Regions from separate parts of the Bacillus sp. XF8 genome, predicted to be linked through region 2. Evidence: riboswitches for the same ligand, from Rfam matches in the RefSeq annotation. Region 2 holds a riboswitch; each other region holds the start of a gene.
What was found. A riboswitch is a leader RNA that binds a small molecule or an ion and turns the genes downstream of it on or off. The one in region 2 is predicted to bind S-adenosylmethionine.
Positions count from the first base shown of each region.

Region 1 (2,272 bases), on a different contig from region 2:
CATGAAGCGCTAGCTGCGCAATAATTGGAATATCCGTTTGCTTCCTTAGCACTTTCACTGCATGTAGTAATTCAAATTCATCATAAAAAGTTTCAAGTAATAGCCCATCCACATGTTCTTCTATTAATGCCCCAGCTTGCTCAAGCAACATAAATTCCCGTTCCATGTCAGTCGTTGTGACCGCACCGATATGTTTCATCCCACCAATTGTCCCTAAAATAGCATTCTTATCTGTCACAGCTGCTTTCGCCAATTTTACCGCCGCTCTATTAATTTGAACAACCTGATTTTCTAAGCCATATGTACGCAATTTTGCTTCATTTGCACCATACGTATTTGTTTGAATCACATCTGCACCAGCAGCTATATATTGTTTATGGATAGATATAATTAAATCTGGATCTGATAGATTTAATTCTTCAAAACTACTTTGCAAACCATGAGAATGTAATAACGTACCAACTGCTCCATCACCAATAACAATTCCTTTTGATAATAAATCTAGAATTTTCACTTATCTCCCTCTTTTCTATTAATATAAAAATCCCCTCTTCACCTTGAAGAGGGGGACATCATCAATCCTCCTCTTATCATGCAAAACAAATTGTTTTGCAGGTATTAGCACCGTTTCAAACATTTCGTTTGAAGGTTGCCGGGTTTCACAGGGCCTTTCCCTCCACCGCTCTCAATAAGAGTTTGTCTTTATATTTTTTTATGTAATTAAAAGGAAATACGTTCCCCTTTTATATAAATCCAGTTTGATTCTTCAACATATAAGTCGCTGCCACGAAGAACAAAAGGTGACCTACACTCGTTTTCTCTCTTTGTTTTAACTTCGCATGGAGCAAGAAGAGGATGTGACAGCTTCCATGCATAGACGGATGCTCTTCTCACCTAAAAAGAAAGGTTGTATGCCGTTTTTTTAATTTGTATTTATATAGCAAACTTTGTTAATTTTTTCATAAATTTAGCATGAGATAGACTAAAAGTCAATGGAATTAACAGAAAAATAAAAAATATTTAAAATAAAGTTGCAATTCAATCATTTTTTATTGTAAAGTTAAAAACATAATAAAATTTCATACAAATTATTCTTATCTAGAGAGGTAGAGGGACTGGCCCTATGACACCTCAGCAACCATTAACACGTTCGTTAATAAGGTGCTAATTCCAGCAAATTGTGAAAAGATTTGACAGATAAGGAGAAGACTATATTTACATGAAAGCCTTCTTCTTAGAAGGCTTTTTTTATTTTTATCAAGGAGGAATTTCACATGTCAACAATCGAAACAAAACTAGCTCAAATCGGCAATCGAAGCGAAACTACAACAGGAACGGTTAATCCCCCTGTTTACTTTTCAACGGCTTATCGTCATGAAGGAATTGGAAAATCAACAGGTTTTGATTATTCACGAACTGGAAATCCAACACGTGGTCTTTTAGAACACGCAATTGCCGATTTAGAAGAAGGCGAACAAGGCTACGCCTGTAGTTCTGGAATGGCAGCTGTTCTTCTTGTTCTTTCTTTATTCCGCTCTGGAGATGAACTTATCGTATCAGAAGACTTATACGGAGGAACCTATCGTTTATTTTCGGAACATGAGGAAAAATGGAATATTCGATGTAGATACGTAGATACACAATCTATAAAACAAATAGAAAAAGCTATCTCTTCTCAAACAAAAGCTATTTTTATAGAAACACCAACTAATCCATTAATGCAAGTAACAGATATTACAGCTGTAGCAGCCGTCGCAAAAAGACATGGATTACTTTTAATTGTCGATAACACTTTTTACACCCCATACATCCAACAACCGTTAACTGAAGGCGCAGATATTGTGCTTCACAGTGCGACAAAGTATTTAGGTGGTCATAATGATGTCCTAAGTGGCCTAGTCGTTGCAAAAGGCCAGGCACTTTGCGAAGAACTTGCTCACTATCATAACGCTGCTGGTGCTGTATTAAGTCCATTTGATTCATGGTTATTAATTCGCGGTATGAAAACATTGGCTCTTCGTATGAAACAACATGAAGAAAACGCAAAGAAAATCGTTTCTTATTTAAAGGGGGAGGACGGTGTAACCGATGTTTTTTATCCAGGAAGGGGCGGCATGATTTCGTTTCGCCTTCGCGATGAAAAATGGATAAATCCTTTCTTACAATCTTTATCGCTAATTACCTTTGCAGAAAGCCTTGGCGGAGTTGAAAGTTTAATGACGTATCCAGCAACACAAACACATGCAGATATCCCAGAAGAAGTGCGTACAGC
Region 1 is NZ_JAGDQK010000005.1:50,148-52,419, forward strand. It holds gene J4P91_RS05580 (bifunctional homocysteine S-methyltransferase/methylenetetrahydrofolate reductase) at 1-514, opposite strand, end outside; SAM riboswitch class I at 585-695, opposite strand; SAM riboswitch class I at 1,092-1,204, shown strand; gene J4P91_RS05585 (methionine biosynthesis PLP-dependent protein) at 1,275-2,272, shown strand, end outside.
Region 1: it holds a riboswitch for S-adenosylmethionine, as region 2 does, so the genes downstream of both, J4P91_RS05585 (methionine biosynthesis PLP-dependent protein) here and J4P91_RS20760 (methionine ABC transporter ATP-binding protein) in region 2, are expected to answer to the same signal.

Region 2 (2,272 bases):
GGAACAGAGCAAATTGTTTGCTTTCGAGAGGAAGATTTACGTCGATTAGTTACTGGAAATATTCGGTTGCAAACACTATTGCACAGCGGGCGTGTTCAATATAATGGAACGTATCGTACGATGTTATTATTAGAATCCGTATTTCATATATGTAAACCAATGCAAGTAGGCGCTTAATATTCTGAAGTTTTGTTTTTTGAGAATTTTTTTGTTGACATAGTGGATGTATGTTGATACAATTCAATTCATAAAATATAGACAATTTAATAGATTTTAAATCAGACGAAAATTCAATCTGATTTCTCTTATCAAGAGAGGTGGAGGGACTGTGCCCTGTGAAGCCCGGCAACCGTCAACATTTATGTTGAAATGGTGCCAATTCCTGCAAAGCGATTGCTTTGAAAGATGAGAGGAAGGGATAATGTTGATATACGCATATAAACCTTTCTGCTCATACAAAAAGCAGAAAGGTTTTTTTATTGTTTGAATGAGGAGGACATTCAAATAATAAAAAGAATCGTTAAATAATTTAGCCCGGCGGCAAGATTTTTGCGTCCTGCATGAAAAGATAAAAAGAATTTGTAGGAGCAGAGCTAAACGAGCCGCTTACGCTTTTTAAGAAATCCAGTTTCAGCAGCTAGAATGTTCGGTGGCTTCGCTTCTTCCTGCGAGGTAAAAAGCGCCTCTACGTCAGAAGCTCCATCCCCCTCACATTCTGAACGAGCTGCTTACGCTTTTTAAGAAATCCAGCTTCAGCGGCTAGAACAGTCGGTCGTTTCACCCCTTCCTGCGAGGCAAAAAGCGCCTCTGCGTCAGGGGTTCCAACGCCCTCTTGTTCTAAACAAGCCGCTTACGCTTTTTAAACAAAAAAGGGGTGAACACCATGATCCTATTGGAGAACGTAAAGAAAATATATAAATCAAAAAACGGTGATGTGACTGCTGTAGATGACGCCAATTTAAAAATAGAAAAAGGTGAGATCTTTGGTGTTATCGGATATAGCGGCGCTGGTAAAAGTTCTTTAATCAGATTGTTTAATCAATTAGAGAAACCAACTTCCGGACAGATTACGATAGCTAATCGTGTTATTTCAGCAATTACTGGGAATGAGCTTCGAAAGGCAAGACAAGAAATCGGAATGATTTTTCAGCACTTTAACTTACTTTGGTCACGAACTGTACGTGAAAATATCGCTTTCCCACTTGAGATTGCAGGGGTTGATAAAGTACAGCGAAGCAAGCGCGTGGATGAGTTAATCCGCCTTGTTGGATTAGAAGGAAGAGGCGATGCATATCCATCACAGTTAAGCGGTGGACAAAAGCAGCGCGTTGGGATTGCGAGAGCATTAGCGAATGATCCAAAAGTACTTTTGTGTGATGAAGCAACATCGGCACTGGATCCAGAAACGACAGATCAAATTTTAGATTTACTATTAGATATTAATAAACGCCTTGATTTAACAATCGTATTGATTACACATGAAATGCATGTCATTCAAAAAATCTGTAATCGCGTTGCGGTAATGGAAAAAGGGAAAATCGTAGAAAGTGGTCCTGTACTAGATGTATTCCGCAATCCAAAGCAGGAGATTACAAAACGATTTGTACAACAGTTAACGGATTCTGAAGATACAAATGAAGCGATTGAGAGTTTATTGGAAAAATATCCAGATGGAAAAGTTATTCGTTTGCAGTTTATTGGTGATTCCGTAGAGCGTCCAGTGCTTCAAAGATTAATGAGGCGAGAGGATATTGAAGTGAGTGTACTTCAAGGGAATATCGCACAAACGAACAATGGGTCTTATGGAAATTTAATTGTTCACTTAAATGGTGAAGAAGCAGCAATCCAGCAAGCAATAGCAGGAATTAATCAGGAGCAAGTAGAGCTGGAGGTGATTGCACATGGATAAATTATTATCAAACGTTGATTGGAGTAAAATGCTAGAAGCGACAGGTGAAACATTATATATGACGGCAATCGCAGCACTTGCCACATTTGTATTCGGTCTTATTTTAGGACTATTACTCTTTATGACATCTAAAGATAACTTGTGGGAAAACAAAGCGATTCACACAGTGATTGGAGCATTTGTAAATATCTTTCGTTCCATTCCATTTATCATTTTAATTATTTTATTAATTCCATTTACGAAAATTCTTCTTGGAACAATTCTTGGGGCAAGCGCAGCACTACCAGCTTTAATTATTGGAGCAGCACCATTTTATGCAAGGATGGTTGAAATTGCACTTCGCGAGATTGATAAAGGGGTAAT
Region 2 is NZ_JAGDQK010000035.1:83,578-85,849, reverse strand. It holds gene J4P91_RS20765 (hypothetical protein) at 1-177, shown strand, start outside; SAM riboswitch class I at 303-412, shown strand; gene J4P91_RS20760 (methionine ABC transporter ATP-binding protein) at 884-1,909, shown strand; gene J4P91_RS20755 (methionine ABC transporter permease) at 1,902-2,272, shown strand, end outside.

Region 3 (2,272 bases), on a different contig from region 2:
GTAGAATAATGAAAACTTGCGTTATTTGCGCAAGTTTTTTTCATATGAATAAATATATGACTTAGTTTAATGTTATAGTAAAATTTTCCATATAGGAGGGAGAGGTTTGAGCGTTTTTATTTATACTGTTTTAGCAGCATTTGCTTGTATATTAATAAGTTCGTTGATTTTACAAAAGAGATTTCCATATAAAAAATATGATGTTTTTTTGTCTATTATCGTGATTGCATCGGGTATTGCTCTTATGTTCTATGGTGCTTATGGTGTGGATGTTTCTGTCGGGAGAAACCTATGGTACATTGGAGTATTTATAGTGATTGGAGCTGTAACGGGTACCTTGATAAGTATAGCTGTAAGATTTGGAAAGAGACGCGATAGATATAAAATACATGTTTTTGGTCATATATTAGGATTTTTAGGCTGTACCATACAAATCATCACTTACTTTTATCAGGAATATCAGTGGACTTTCTTTGATGTAGAAAAGTTTTTTATTTTTATTATGCTTATAGTATCTATACTATTTGTTTGTATTGCAGTGTTTTTTCATCGAATTTTTTTCATGTGTGTCGCAATTTTTCCAAGTGTATATGCGATGACGTACCTATCTATCCCTTGGATGATAATAAATAATACCCTAATTATAATGGGGGCATTGCTTATGACAATGGAGTATAAAAAGAAGAGACGTGTAAGTAAACGTGTAGAATATTTTAGGGGGAAAGGTTATTTATAATGATATACTAATATAGTTTAAATTTTAAGAATAAACGATTAAATTGTTAATAAAATCTTTTGTAAAGATTCAGAAAAATAATTGACATTAGGAAATTATTGCTATAAAATCAACGGTAATTGCATAGTCTTATCAAGAAAAGGTGGAGGGACAGGCCCTATGAAACCTTGGCAACAGCCGAATAACGGAATTGTGCCAAATCCTGCAGGTAATAAATCCTGAGAGATAAGAAAGAAACTCTAGAGCGTGTTTTCAAACTGCTTCTTTCTTGTTAGGGAAAGAAGCAGTTTTTTTTATTTTCTATAAAAGAAAGGAGAATAAGAAATGGGAGAATCATGGGGAAAGGGAACTATTTGTGTGCAAGGTGGTTATACGCCGAAGAATGGAGAACCACGTGTTTTGCCACTTTATCAAAGTACAACGTATAAATACGATACGTCCGATGATTTAGCAGCACTCTTTAATTTAGAGGCAGAAGGCTATATTTATACACGTATTGGAAACCCGACACTAGCAGCATTTGAACAAAAGTTATCAGAGCTAGAAGGTGGTGTTGGAGCGGTTGCGACAGCTTCTGGTCAAGCGGCCATTATGCTAGCTGTTTTAAATATTTGTAGTAGTGGTGATCATTTACTTTGTTCTTCAACTGTTTATGGTGGGACATTTAACTTATTTGGGGTAAGTCTACGTAAATTGGGGATTGATGTTACATTCTTTAATCCGAACTTAGCTGCTGATGAAATTGTGGCACTTGCCAATGATAAAACAAAGCTTATTTATGCAGAATCACTTGGGAATCCAGCGATGAATGTTTTGAATTTTAAAGAGTTTTCAAACGCGGCAAAAGAGTTAGAAGTACCTTTTATTGTTGATAACACGTTAGCGACACCATATTTATGCCAAGCGTTTGAACATGGGGCAAATATTGTTGTTCATTCTACAACGAAATATATTGATGGACATGCAAGTTCATTAGGCGGGATTGTCATTGATGGCGGGAATTTTGATTGGACAAATGGAAAATATCCCGAGCTTGTCGAACCAGATCCAAGTTATCACGGTGTAAGTTACGTGCAGAACTTTGGGCAGGCGGCATATATTGTGAAAGCTCGTGTTCAATTATTAAGAGACTATGGAAACTGTATGAGCCCATTCAATGCGTATATTAGCAACATCGGTTTAGAAACATTGCATTTACGAATGGAGCGTCATAGTGAAAATGCCCTTGCAGTTGCGAAGTGGCTCGCTAACCATGATCGTATTGAATGGGTAAATTATCCGGGATTAGAAAGTAATGAAAATTATTCGCTAGCGCAAAAGTACTTAGCAAAAGGTGCAAGTGGCGTTTTAACATTCGGCATTAAAGGGGGATTAGAATCTGCGAAAGAATTTATTGCAAATGTGAAGCTAGCGACGCTTGTGACGCATGTAGCAGATGCGAGAACATGTGTGATCCATCCTGCTAGTACAACGCATAGACAGTTAAATGAAGAAGAGCAGCGTTTAGCGGGTGTTACATCTGATTTAATTCGCTTA
Region 3 is NZ_JAGDQK010000011.1:15,986-18,257, forward strand. It holds gene J4P91_RS08040 (hypothetical protein) at 107-736, shown strand; SAM riboswitch class I at 863-968, shown strand; gene J4P91_RS08045 (bifunctional O-acetylhomoserine aminocarboxypropyltransferase/cysteine synthase) at 1,061-2,272, shown strand, end outside.
Region 3: it holds a riboswitch for S-adenosylmethionine, as region 2 does, so the genes downstream of both, J4P91_RS08045 (bifunctional O-acetylhomoserine aminocarboxypropyltransferase/cysteine synthase) here and J4P91_RS20760 (methionine ABC transporter ATP-binding protein) in region 2, are expected to answer to the same signal.